One region of the Stenotrophomonas capsici genome, then DNA from elsewhere that is predicted to be linked to it. Evidence: predicted binding sites of a transcription regulator. Region 1 holds the regulator's gene; the other holds the start of a gene.

What was found. The regulator FliA, encoded in region 1, starts transcription of late flagellar genes. The targets are predictions, from matches to a motif close to TAAAGTTTNNCNNNCNNNGGCCGATAA.
Region 2: the regulator FliA is predicted to act here: its motif matches at 1,481-1,507, upstream of VA603_RS06550 (GGDEF domain-containing protein).

The regions. Positions count from the first base shown of each region.
Region 1 is NZ_JAYFUH010000248.1:12,403-19,140, reverse strand. Features, by position in the region: gene flhA (flagellar biosynthesis protein FlhA) at 1-662, shown strand, start outside; gene flhF (flagellar biosynthesis GTPase FlhF) at 814-2,610, shown strand; gene VA603_RS12575 (MinD/ParA family protein) at 2,597-3,481, shown strand; gene VA603_RS12570 (RNA polymerase sigma factor FliA) at 3,478-4,224, shown strand; gene cheY (chemotaxis response regulator CheY) at 4,238-4,630, shown strand; gene VA603_RS12560 (protein phosphatase CheZ) at 4,630-5,250, shown strand; gene VA603_RS12555 (chemotaxis protein CheA) at 5,254-6,738, shown strand, end outside.
Region 2 is NZ_JAYFUH010000077.1:3,518-10,255, reverse strand. Features, by position in the region: gene VA603_RS06550 (GGDEF domain-containing protein) at 1-1,411, opposite strand, end outside; gene VA603_RS06545 (Rossmann-fold NAD(P)-binding domain-containing protein) at 1,534-2,166, shown strand; gene VA603_RS06540 (SDR family NAD(P)-dependent oxidoreductase) at 2,325-3,086, opposite strand; gene VA603_RS06535 (VOC family protein) at 3,137-3,523, opposite strand; gene VA603_RS06530 (DUF998 domain-containing protein) at 3,556-4,182, opposite strand; gene VA603_RS06525 (hypothetical protein) at 4,192-4,530, opposite strand; gene VA603_RS06520 (hypothetical protein) at 4,616-5,029, opposite strand; gene VA603_RS06515 (dihydrolipoamide acetyltransferase family protein) at 5,181-6,575, opposite strand; gene VA603_RS06510 (SH3 domain-containing protein) at 6,572-6,738, opposite strand, start outside.

The DNA of each region.
Region 1 (6,738 bases):
CCCACGCCGAATCGCTGGGCTACACCGTGGTCGACCCGGCCACCGTGGTGGCCACCCACCTCTCGCACCTGATCCGCGAACACGCACCCGAACTGCTGGGCCACGAGGAAGTGCAGCAGCTGCTGGCGACCCTGGCCAAGAGCGCGCCCAAGCTGGCCGAGGACCTCTCGCCCAAAGCGCTGCCGTTGTCCACGATCGCGCGCGTGCTGCAGAACCTGCTGGTCGAGCGGGTGCCGATCCGCCAGCTGCGCAAGATCGCCGAGGCGCTGGTGGAAACCGCGCCGGTCACCCAGGACCCGACCGCGCTCACCGCGGCGGTGCGCAACGCGCTGGGCCGTTTCATCGTGCAGGAGATCGCCGGGATGTCGCCGGAGCTGCCGGTGTTCACCCTCAACCCGCAACTGGAACGGGTCTTGCAGGAGTCCACCCAAGGCAATGGTGCCGCACTGGAACCCGGTCTCGCCGAACGCCTCCACCAGAGTCTTGCCGATTGCGTCGGCAAGCAGGAGGCCCGCAACGAGCCCGCGGTCGTGCTGGTACCGGCGCCGGTCCGCGCCGCGCTGGCGCGCCTGGTCCGCCACAGCGTTCCCTCGCTGTCGGTCCTGGCCTACAGCGAGGTGCCGGAGGACAAGCGCCTGAAGCTGGTCGGCACGATCAGCTGACGCCGCCCGGAAGCCGGCTCCCCGAAAGGGCCGGCGACGGAAAACAGACACCCAACCGACCGAAACACCCGCGCACGAAGGAGCCCGCAACGCCATGCACGACATCGCCAACGCCACTCCTTCGCGGCAGCCCCACTCCCGGTACCAGAACATGAAGATCAAACGTTTCGTCGCCGCCGACATGCGCACCGCCATGAACCTGGTGCGCAAGGAGCATGGGCCGGACGCGGTCATCCTTTCCAACCGCCGCATCGAGGAAGGTGTCGAGATCGTGGCGGCCGCCCATTACGACGAAGCCGTGGTGCAGCAGGCGCTGGAAGCCAGCCGCCCGGCCCCGCCGGCCCCGAGCAAGCCGCGCAGTGCCGCTGAAGCGATCATGGCCGCGGTCACCCGTCGCCGTACCCCGGAGCCGGAACCGGTCGCCGTCACCACGTCCGCGGTCGCCACCCTGGCCCGCTCGGCCGTGGGTGCCACCGGCCGTTCGATCGACAACAGCGTGGAACTGGCGCCGGGCAGCCGCTTCGCTTCGTTGCTCAAGCAGCCGGCCGCCGAAGCCCCGGTCATCCCCGCCGCCATCGTCCCGGCGGCGGCCATGCCCGCCGCATTCGCCTCGATCGCACCGGCACCGGCGGCCGTGGCGACGCAGCACTTCGCCACCCTGCTGGCTGACGAACCGCCGGTGGTGCCGGCTTTCCGTCCTGCCGGCAGCGTCGCCGCCAAGGTCCCGGCAGCCAGCCAGGAGCCGCCCCAGGCCGCGACGGTCGACGCGGTGCCGCCGGTGCAGCGCGCCCAGTTCCAGATCGATCCGCCGCAGCCGGAGCCGAGCCCGGCACCGGCAGTGGCCGAACTGCCGGCTGCAGCGCCCGTGACTGCCACCCCGGTGGTCGCCGTAACCGCACCGGTTGCCGCGGCCACGACCGAAGCTGTCGTGCCCGTTGCGCCGGCCGTACCGGCCGTGACTGCAGCACCGGCGGCACCGGTCGCCATCCCGGTCACCCCCGAGACCGCCGCGGCGCTGAGCGTGGTGGCCTCCCGCCGCGACGACGAACAACTCATCCAGCTGCGCCAGGAAATGGCCGGCATGCGCCAGATGATCGAGCGCGAGATGCACCGCTTCACCGACGAGCGCCTGCGCGGCAGCGCGGTGCGTGCCAATGCGCTGGACCTGATGGACGAGTACGGCTTCGACGCCGGCCTGGCCCGCGACGTGGTCATGCAGATCCCGGCCGACACCGACCCCAGCCGTGCCCGCGGGCTGATGCTGGGCCTGATCTCGCGCAAGCTGCCGATCGCCCCGGTCGACCCGATCGAGACTGGTGGCGTGATCGCCCTGGTTGGCCCGACCGGCGCCGGCAAGACCACCACCATCGCCAAGCTGGCCTCGCGCTTCGCCGAGGCCCATGCCCCGCGTGACGTGGCGCTGGTCACCACCGACACCCAGCGCATCGGCGCGCGCGAGCAGCTGTATGGCTTCGGCCGCCAGCTCGGCATCGCCGTGCACGAGGCCAACAGCGGTACCGACCTGAACCAGCTGCTGCAGAAGCTGGCCGACTACAAGCTGGTGCTGATCGACACCGCCGGGCTGGGCCAGCGCGACCGCGCCCTCACCGCCCAGCTGCAGTGGCTGCGCGCCGCCGGCCAGATCCGCACCCTGCTGGTGCTGCCGGCCAACACCTCCTTCCAGGACATGGATGAGGTGGTGCGCCGCTTCAGCGCCGCCAACCCGCAGGGCGTGGTGCTGACCAAGCTGGACGAGACCGGCCGCTTCGGCTCGGCCCTGTCCATCGCCGTGGACCACTGCCTGCCGGTGACCTGGGTCACCGACGGCCAGGACGTGCCGGAGGACCTGCACCGGGCCTCGGCGGCCAATCTCGTACTTCGCCTTGAAGATTTGCGCCGCGCGGCCGATATGCCCTGCAACCCGGAGTTCAACAATGCAGTCGCGTGAGTACGCCAAGCTGACCCACACCTTCCCGCTCGCGGCCACCCGGCGCGAGCCCGCTGGACCGGTGCGCACCATCGCCGTGACCGGCGGCAAGGGCGGCGTCGGCAAGACCAATGTCTCGGCCAACCTGGCCGTGGCACTGGCCGGCATGGGCAAGCGCACCCTGCTGCTGGACGCCGACCTGGGCCTGGCCAACATCGACGTGGTGCTGGGCCTGCAGCCCAAGCACACCCTGGCCGACCTGGTCGCCGGGCGCTGCACGCTGGAGGAAGTGATCATCGAAGGCCCGAACGGGGTGCTGGTGGTGCCGGCGGCGTCCGGCCGCCGCCACATGGCCGAACTGGCGCCGGCCGAGCATGTGGGCCTGGTCAACGCGTTCTCCGAGCTGGAACGCGACCTGGATGTGATGATCATCGATACCGCCGCCGGCATCACCGACAGCGTGCTGACCTTCTGCCAGGCCGCGCAGGACACCGTGGTGGTGGTCTGCGACGAGCCGGCCTCCATCACCGACGCCTACGCGCTGATCAAGGTGCTCTCGCGCGAGCGCGGCGTGGACCGCATCCAGGTCGTGGCCAACATGGCCCGTGATCCCAACGAAGGCCGCGCCCTGTACGAGAAGCTGGTGCGCGTCTGCGAGAAGTTCCTGATCGATGTCTCGCTCAACTACCTGGGCTGCGTGCCGCAGGACGACTGGCTGCGCGTGTCGGTGCAGCGCCAGCAGCCAGTGGTGAAGCTGTACCCGTCGGCACCGGCCGCCCTGGCCATCCAGGAGATCGCCCGCCGCACCGCGCGCTGGCAGGCCCCCACCACCCCGCGCGGCGGCGTCGAGTTCTTCCTGGAACGCATCATCCAGCAGAAGGTGAGCGCATGAACGCAACGGCCCATTACCGTGAAGTCCAGCGCAATGCGGCCAACGAGTGCATTGCCCAGCACGCCGACTTGGTGCGCCGCATCGCCCACCACCTGGCCGCGCGCCTGCCCGCCAGCGTGGAGGTCGACGACCTGATCCAGGCCGGCATGATGGGCCTGATCGAGGCCTCGCGCAGCTATGACGCCGAACAGGGCGCCTCGTTCGAGACCTATGCCTCGATCCGCATCCGCGGCTCGATGATCGACGAGATCCGGCGTGGCGACTGGGTGCCGCGCTCGGTGCACCGTCGCGCCCGCGATGCCGCGGCCACCATCCGTCGCCTCGAGCAGGCCAGCGGCCGTGCCGCCAGCGCCACCGAGGTGGCCGAGGCGATGGAAATGCCGCTGCCCGAGTACATGCGGCTGGTCGAGGATGCCTCGCGTGGCCAGGTGCTGAGCCTGGAGTCGCGCATCGAGGACCAGGGCGAGCTGGACACCCCGGCCACCGGCGGCCCCACCCCGCAGCAGATGCTCGAACGCAGCCAGTTCGGCGCCGAGCTGGGCAGGGCCATCAGCCAGCTGCCCGAGCGCGAACAGCTGGTGCTCTCGCTCTACTACGAGCAGGAACTGAACCTGAAAGAGATCGGCGCGGTGCTCGGTGTCAGCGAGTCGCGCGTCTGCCAGATCCATGGCCAGGCCACGCTGCGCCTGCGTGGTCGGCTGAAGATTTTCGAGTCGGCCGACGCCGGCTTCGAGGAACCATGAAGAGGAATTCCTTTTGAACAAGAACATGCGCATCCTGATCGTCGACGATTTCTCGACCATGCGTCGTATCGTCAAGAACCTGCTCGGCGACCTGGGCTTCACCAACACCGCTGAAGCCGAGGACGGGCATGCCGCGCTGGCCATGCTGCAGAGCCAGCCGTTCGATTTCGTGGTCACCGACTGGAACATGCCGGTGATGACCGGCATCGAGCTGCTCAAGGCCATCCGCGCCGATGCCAAGCTCAAGACCCTGCCGGTGCTGATGGTCACCGCCGAAGCCAAGCGCGAGCAGATCATCGAAGCCGCCCAGGCCGGCGTGAACGGCTACATCATCAAGCCGTTCACCGCGCAGACCCTGGAAGAGAAGCTGGGCAAGATCTTCGAACGACTGACGGCGAGCGCCTGATGGACCTGCCTGTCAAGACGCTGAGCGACAAATCGGCCCTGATCCAGCGCCTGCAGGATGCGCTGGCCGCGCTGGAAAACGGTGATGAAACCCGTTGGCGCCAGGAAATCGACGCCCTGGCCGCGCTGCGCGCGCAGCCGATGGTGGCCGGGCTGGGCCGGTTGGCCCGCGAGCTGGGCCAGGCACTGGGCGAGCTGCCCAGCGTGCCCAGCGAAGCCGGCGAGCTGGACGATGCCTGCGCGCGCCTGGACCACGTGGTGGAGATGACCGAGAAGGCCACCCACCGCACCCTGGACCTGGCCGAGGAATGCCGCGAGCTGACCGAACGCCTGCGCGCCGAAGGCCTCAACGCCGACCAGGACCAGCTGCTGGACCGCATCCGCCACAACCTCACCGAAGTGGCGCTGACCCAGAGCTACCAGGACCTGACCGGTCAGATCATCCGCCGCGTGGTGGGCATCGTCCGCCGCGTGCACGAGGGCTTTGGTGCGCTGGGCCTGCCCCCGGCCGAGGAAGACGTGCGCAACGCCGGCCTGGCTGGTCCGGCGGTCAATGGCCTGGACCGCCATGCGGTCAGCCAGCATGACGCCGACGACCTGCTGTCGGACCTGGGGCTGTAAGCCATGAGTGCCTTCGCCGACGACATCGCCGCCGATTTCATCATCGAAGCCCAGGAGATCCTCGATCGCCTGGGCGAGCAGCTGGTGACGCTGGAGCAGGCACCGGAAGACGCCGACCAGCTCAACGCGGTGTTCCGCGGCTTCCACACGCTCAAGGGCGGCGCCGGCTTCCTGTCGATCACGCCGATGGTGGAGCTGTGCCATGCCGCCGAGGAAACCCTGGGCATGGCCCGCTCGGGCAAGGCGCAACTGCTGGCCCATCACTTCGATGCCGCCCAGCAGTCGCTGGACTGGCTGCAGTCCATGCTCGACGCGGTGTCCTCCGGCACCGAGCCGGGCCACGCGCCGGCGGCATTGATCGCGCAGTTCGACGTCGGTACCGCGCCGGTACCGGCACCGGTCGCGGTACCAGTCGCGCCGGCCGGTGACCTGATCACCGAGGACGAGTTCGAGGCCCTGCTCGACAGCCTGCACGGCAAGAGCGCGCCGTCGGCGGTGGCCGCCAAACCCGCCGATGACCTGATCACCGAAGACGAATTCGAGGCGTTGCTCGACACGCTGCACGGCAGTGCCGCGCCCGGCACGTCCGCCGCTCCGGCAGTGGCAGTGGCACCGGCAGCGCCCCGCCCGGCGCCTGCCCCGGCCGCGCGCCCCACCGCCGCGGCCAAGCCGGCGGCCGCACCGGCCAAGGCCAGCGAGCCCGAGCACACCGTGCGCGTGGACACCAAGCGCCTGGATGCCATCGTCAACCTGATCGGCGAACTGGTGCTCTCGCGCAACCGCCTGAAGACCCTGCGCAGCCGGCTCAAGGACGAGGAACTCGACCGCGCCGTCTCCACCCTGGACATCGCCACCGCGCGTCTGCAGTCGGCGGTGATGCGCACCCGCATGCAGCCGGTCGGCAAGGTGTTCTCGCGCTTCCCGAAGGTGGCGCGCGACGTCGCGCGCTCGCTGCAGAAGGAAGTGGACCTGGAGCTGATCGGCGCCGACACCGAGCTGGACCGCAACCTGGTCGAAGCCCTGGCCGACCCGCTGGTGCACCTGGTCCGCAACGCCATCGACCACGGCGTGGAGATGCCTGACCTGCGCGAGGCGCAGGGCAAGCCGCGGATGGGCCGGGTGCGGCTGTCCGCCCAGCAGGAAGGCGACTACGTCAGCATCGAGGTGCAGGACGACGGCGCTGGCATCGACCCCGAACGCCTGCGCGCCAAGGCCCGCGAGAAGGGCTTGATCGACCCGGAGGCCGCCGCCCGCCTGACCAGCGAGGAATGCCTGCACCTGGTGTTCCTGCCCGGTTTCTCCACCAAGCAGCAGGTCACCGACATCTCCGGCCGTGGCGTCGGCATGGACGTGGTGCAGTCGCGCATCCGCGAGCTCAGCGGCCAGATCCAGATCCAGTCCGAACTGGGCCGTGGCAGCCGCTTCCTGATCCGCGTGCCGCTGACCCTGGCGATCCTGCCGACCCTGCTGGTACAGGCCGGTGAGGAT
Region 2 (6,738 bases), on a different contig from region 1:
CGCTAAAGCGTACGTGCACCCGCTGGTCGTCCTGCAGGAAGGGGCGCTGGGCCAGCGCTTCCTGCAGGCGGCGCAACTGGGTCTGTGCCTGCGCCTGCGGCATGGCGGGCAGCACCAGCACGAATTCGTCGCCGCCGAGGCGGGCGACGTGGCCGTGGCTGCCCAGTCGCGCCTGCGCGGTGGCGACCAGGTGGCGCAGCGCACGGTCGCCGCCGGCGTGGCCGAAGGCGGCATTGGTCTGGCTGAAGTGGTCCAGGTCCAGGAGCGCGATGCTGAGCGTGGCCCCGTCGTCGGGCAGGCTTGAAAGCAGGGCATCGAGCCCGCGCCGGTTCAGGGCGCCGGTCAGCGGGTCGGTGCGCAGTTGGTTGCCGGCTTCGGCCAGTTCGGTTTCCAGCTGGCGCACGCGCTGCTCGGCGGCCTGTGCTTCGGCGCGCGCATTGGCCAGGTGGTCACGCGCCCGCGCGGCCTGCGCTTGCACGCGCGCGGTGTCCTGCAGCACGTCCTGCAGCAGGCTGGTCAGGTCGGCGATGCTGCGGCTCTGGCGCACGGCGATGGCATAGCTGGCGATGCGGTCGTGGTACTCGCCGGTTTCGATGGCCATGCCGTCGACCTGGTCGATGAAATCGACCATCAGTTCCTTCATCGCCTGCTTGGATTCGTCGATGCCCTGGCGCAGCAACCCCTGCCGGTAGATCACTTCGCGCAGGTCATTGCGGGTCTGCTCCAGCGCATCGCCGTCCAGCGGACCGGACAGCAGCTGGCGCACGCTGCGGATCTGGCCGTGCAGCCAGCTGTCGGCGTCGAGCAGCTCGGTGATGTTCTCCAGCAGCAGATCGAACAGGCTCAGCAGCAGGTCGCGCTGCTCCTGCAGGCCCTCGCTGCGCACGCCGACCTGGTGGCACAACTCGCGCAGGTGCTGGGCCACCGGCTGCAGGGCCTGGCCGCTGCGCCAGGCCCGCAGTTCCTCGCCCATCCGCCGTGCCTGCTGCTCCAGCTCGGGCGAATGCTGCATCAGGCTCGCCAGCACCGCATCGAGCGTGTTGGCCAGCAGGTCGCGCAGCTGCGCGGCCTCGCCATTGCCGACGGGCGGCTCCTGCTCGATGGTGCGGATGTACTTGTCGATCAGCTGCCGCATCAGGCGGCCATAACGCTCCCAGTCCCGCTCGGCATGCGCGCTGTGCAGGCGCTGGCCCATGTCGCCCAGTTCACCCGGCAGGCTGCACATGCCCTGGGCAAAGGCACCGAGCAGCGGCTCGGGGCTGTCGGCGCCGACGAACAGGCGCTGCAGCAGGGCCATGCCGGGGTTGTCCAGCGTCGCCGGTTCGGGCCGCGGCGCAGAGCTGGTCCGACGCGACAGGATGCGTCCCAGCCCGAGGCTGCCTGGTGCGGAGGAATCGGAGCTGTCGGCCATGGCGCGCGGGTTCGGGTGGGGGTGCGGGGGCGCGCAGGCGCCCCCGGGCGGGGTGGTATCCAAGCCTCATTATCGGCAAGGTGGTGGGGGGCTTGAATCGCAGTCGATCACAGGAGCGGGACATGCGGGTGCTGTTGGCGGGGGCGACCGGGTTGGTCGGGGCGCAGGTGCTGCGGCGCCTGCTGGCCGATGCGCGTTGCAGCGCGGTGGTGGCGCCGACCCGGCGGCCATTGCCGGTGGTCGATGCACGCCTGCACAACCCGGTGCAGGATTTCGCCGCCTTGCCGCTGGACGCGCCGTGGTGGCAGGTGGATGCGGCGATCTGCGCACTGGGGTCGACCTTGAAGCAGGCCGGTTCGCGCGAGGCGTTCCGCCAGGTCGACCATGGCTACCCGCTGCTGATCGCCCGCACGGTACGGGCGCGGGGCTGCGCGGTGTTCGCGTTGAACTCGGCGATGGGAGCCGATGCCGGTTCGTGGTTCTTCTACAACCGGGTCAAGGGCGAACTGGAACGCGACCTGCGCGCGCTGGGGTTCGATGCGTTGACCTTGGTCAGGCCCGGGCTGATCGGCGGTGAGCGACTGGAGAAACGTGCCGGTGAGCACGCCGCCCTGGTGGTATTGAGCGCGCTGGGGCCGGTGCTGCCCAAGGCCTGGCGGATCAATCCGGCCGAACGGATCGCCGGGGCGTTGGTGGAGGCGGTATTGGCGCCCACGCCGGGCGAACGGGTGGTGGGCTCGGCGGCGTTGGCGTGAGTTCTGGAGGGCGGGGGGACGTTGTTTCTGACGCAGGCTCGCGGTCGAAGCCGTTCCTACGCCCCCTCCCTTTGCCGCAGGCAAGGGGAGGGCTGGGGAGGGGTGCTCTCGTGCAGGAACCCTGATCGGCTTCGTGACCGAGGCCGTTCCTGAGAGGGTCACGCAGGCAGCGATTGGCCGCCATCCACCGCCAGCACCTGCCCGGTGATCCAGCGCGCCGCCGGCGAACACAGGAACAACGCTGCCTGCGCCACGTCCTCGACATCGCCGAAGCCGCCGAACGGGATCCTGTCGCGGATCCGTGCGTACAACGCCGGCTCCTCGCTGCGGCGACGCTCCCACAGGCCACCGGGGAATTCGATCGAGCCTGGCGCCAGGGCATTGACCCGGATGCGCTCGTGCGCCAGCTCGGTGGCCAACGCGGTGGTGTAGTAGTTCAGCGCGGCCTTGGCCGTGGAGTACGCCGCCGCGCGTGGGGTCGGCACCGAGGCGTTGATCGAGCTGATGTTGAGGATGGCCGGCATCGCGCTGCGGCGCAGGTGGGGCAGCACGCAGCGGTTGGTGCGCACGGCCGCCATCAGGTCGATGTCGAAGCCGGCCTGCCAACTGGCATCGTCATTGCCGTTGCCATAGCCGGAGGCGTTGTTGACGACGATGTCGATGCCGCCAAGCGCGGTGGCCGCGGCGTCCACCCACTGCGCGATCTGCGCCGGATCGGCGAGGTCGCAGGACTGCGCATGGACCGCCTGCGCACCGGTGGCCTCCAGCAGCACGGCGGCCTGCTGCAATATCTGTGCATTGCGTGCGCACAGGCTGATGCGCGCGCCGGCGCGGGCAAAGGCGTCGGCGATGGCCAGGCCGATGCCGCGGCTGCCGCCGGCGACCAGCACGCGGGCACCGGTGAGGGTGGGAACGGACATTGGCTGCATCTCCAGGGAAGGCTGCGCGGATTATCCGATGCCGTGGGTGTTCACTCCCAGACGCGCGGTGGCGCGCCCTGCTCGGGGTGATGCATGCGTACCACGCAGAAACGATGGCCCGTTGGCGCTTCCATCACCCACCAGCGCTTGACGAAGCCGATGCGGCGGGCGCCCAGGGCTTCCAGGCGGTCGGCCTCGGCGTCGATGTCGTCCGCTTCGATGTCCAGGTGCACGCGCGAGGCGTGGCTGACACGCTGCACCTCGACATTCAGGTGGCCGGGGGCATCGCGCAGGCGGCTGTACTGCGAACCATCGGTGTTGGATTCGCTGGGCTCGGCCTCCAGCCCCAGTGCGGCGCCCCAGAACGCGGCGGCGGTGTCGCTGTCGGTGTCCTGGCAATCGATGATGAATCCGGCAAGACGGCTGCGGTGGCTCATGGAGGGCTCCGGGTGGCAGGGGAGCCGGCAGCTTACCCGCGTGTGGTTGCAGCGCCGGTTGCGATGGCGCGCGGGCCGGCCAGGTGCCAGGCGGCGCTGCACAACGCCCCGTAGACCAGCCATTCGGCCAGGCGTTGCAGCAAACCGCGCACGTCAGCCAGCGCGGGAGTGCCCATCAGCAGGAACAGCAGCAGCCAGGCCATCGCCAGCGCGATCCACAGCAACCGGGTGGCGGGCCGCAGGCCGGGCGCGGCCGCCATCAACACCAGTCCCAGCGTGGTGCCCAGGTAGGTCAGCACGCCCAACAGGTTGTGCAGCACCTGCCAGACGCTGCCGCCATGCGGGCAGCCCAGGTCACATGGCGCCAGCGCCGAGCCGATCCAGGCCAGGGGTTCGCACAGCAGCAGCCAGTAGCCGACGCGCCCGATACCCATCAGCGGTACGCGCGCGGCCATCACCACCAGCAGCACCGCGCCCAGCACGCCCACCGGGATGAAGCCGGCCAGGCTGATCAGCCGCGCGTGCGCGCTGCCGGTGGCACCGAGTTCACTGATGTACTGCGCCACCGGCGAATACCCGGGCTTGAGCGCCGCGCCGCCCAGCAACATGGCCAGGTAGACCAGCACGAACAATCCGACCAGCCAGCGCCTGTCCTGCATCGGCGCGCCTTACTGCGGGCTGCTGGACAGGAACAGTTCCACCTTGCCGCACGACGGGCAGGCGTACAGGTCGAACTCCTCGCGGTGCACGAACAGTTCGCCCAGTTCGCCGAGCAGGAACGGCATCGCCTGCGCGCCCTCGTGGAAGCGGCGGCGACCGATGAAGGCCATTTCGCTGTCGGTGCAGCGCAGGCAGGTCATCTGTCGCGGCCCCTGGACATGCACGACGCCCGGCGCGTGCGCCTCGGGGTCGGGGGCACTGCCGTCGGCATGCGTGCCGCAACGCCAGCACACGCGTGCCTCGATGCCATTGCGTACACCGCATTGCGTACAGATCCAAGCGTCCATGGTGTTTACCGAATCGTGTGCGTGGCTTGCCGGCCCATCGTAACGCCGGAGGATGACACCGCGGTATCCGCCGGCCCGGCAACGATCAGTGGATTGGCGGCGCGTGCAGCTGGGCGAACAGCAGGTTCTGCGCCTTGCGGGCCATTGCGCGCGGCACGCTGGCGACGAAGCTGCCACCGCTCAGGGCCATGTCACCCTTGATGATCAGGCCGTTGATGCGGGTGTAGCTGCGGAAGGTGTAGCGGTTCCCGTCGCGGCTGACTTCCAGGAACATCGGTGCGGTCAAGAAGCCTTTGCCCTTGCGGTAGACGCGGTTCGGGCCGGCTTCGCTGGCAAGGTGGTAGCCATTGGCCTGTGCCCAGGTGGCGACCTGCGCCAGGACGTCTTCATCGCTGGTCAGCGTGGTCTGGTCGAACGGCCGGCCGCTGTTCCTGGCGATCAGTGCCATCACGTTCAATGCCCCCAGCCCGATCACGGCGCCGACAACCATCCCTGTCATTATTCCCATTGCGTTTTCCCATTGAAGTAGCGGGCCGTATGGTAACGGCCCGCAGGCGTGCATGCGTGTTCAGCAGGGGGGGGGCGCTGCATCGATCCCAAAAAAAGGGCCCGCATCACTGCGGGCCCCGGGACTGCGGTGGCAGGACCGGTCAGTTGGCCCGTGCCAGGTCGTCGATCAGCGCACGCAGGAAGCGGGCGGCTTCGCCGCCGGTGCAGGCGCGGTGGTCGAAGGTGACCGACAGCGGGATGACCTTGTGCGTTTCCACGCCACCCATCACCGGCGTCAGCTGGAAGCGGGCGCGGCCGGCGGCGACGATGGCCACGCACGGCGGCACGACGACCGGCGTTGCGTAGCGGCCGGCGAACATGCCGAAGTTGGACAGCGAGATGGTGTAGCCGCTCAATTCCGAAGCGGCGATCGAGCGGTCTTCCACCTGCTGGCGCAGGCGGTTGATGCCCTCGCGCACGCCACGGGCGTCGAGCATGTCGGCATTGCGCAGGGCCGGCACGAACAGGCCGTCGTCGGTGTCCACCGCGATGCCGATGTCGACCTGCGCGTGCAGGGTGCGGGTGAGGTTGTCACCGTCGAACCAGGCATTCATCGCCGGCACGGTCTGGCAGGCGACCACGATCGCGCGCACCAGGCGCGAGGTCATGTCATTGCCCGGTGCCCAGGCGTGGATGTCGGCGTCGTCGGTCAGCGTGGTCGGCACGACCTTGCTGTGCGCATCGGCCATCACCCGCGCCATGTTGCGGCGCACGCCCTTGAGCGGTTCCGGCTGGCCCTTGGCGACCACGCCCGGCGGCGCGGTACGCATCGGCTTGCCGGCGGCGGAAAGCGGGGTGCGGGCGGCTTCATCCCTTCCACCGCCTGCGGGGGAAGGTGCCCGCAGGGCGGATGGGGGAGCGCCCTCACCCGGCGCACGCTGTGCGCCGACCTCTCCCGCCCGCGGGAGAGGTGCGCCGACGCGGGCGGTACCGGCTTCGGCGGCCTGCTTCACATCGTTCATCGTCACCGCGCCGTCGGCGCCGGTGGCACGCACGCGGGCCAGATCCACGCCCAGCTTGCGCGCCATCGCGCGCACGGCCGGCACTGCCTTGACGCCACCGACGGCCACGGCCTGCTCGGTGTGCACGGCATTGGAGCTGACCATCGCGCCGACCACGGTGCCTTCGTCGGCACGTTCGGCGGCAGCAGCCGGTGCCGGCGCTGCGGCAGGTGCAGGTGCCGAAGCAGCCGGTGCCGGGGCGCCGTGGTGGTGGCCGGTGTCCTGGCCTTCGGCACGCTGCGGCAGGTTCGGGTCGATCTCGAAGTGCGCCAGCATGTGGCCGGTGACCACGATGTCACCCGGCGCGCCGGCCAGCTTCAGTACCTTGCCGGACACCGGCGAGGGCACCTCGACCACGGCCTTGGCGGTCTCCATCGAGACCAGCGGCTCGTCCAGCTTGATCACGTCGCCTTCCTTGACGAACCACTCCACGATGGTGGCGTCCGGCAGGCCTTCGCCCAGGTCGGGCAGGTTGAAGCTCTTGGTCTGGCTCATGTGCAGTTCTCTTCCAGCAATTCAAGTTCGCGTGCCGGTAGCCAGCCCTGCGTGCCATCGGCACGCTCGGACCACCACCAGCCGCCATGTTCATGGTGCAGCCGCACCTGCTCGCCACGGTCCACGTCCAGTTCGCGCGCGCTGTAGTCGCGCAGCACTTCGG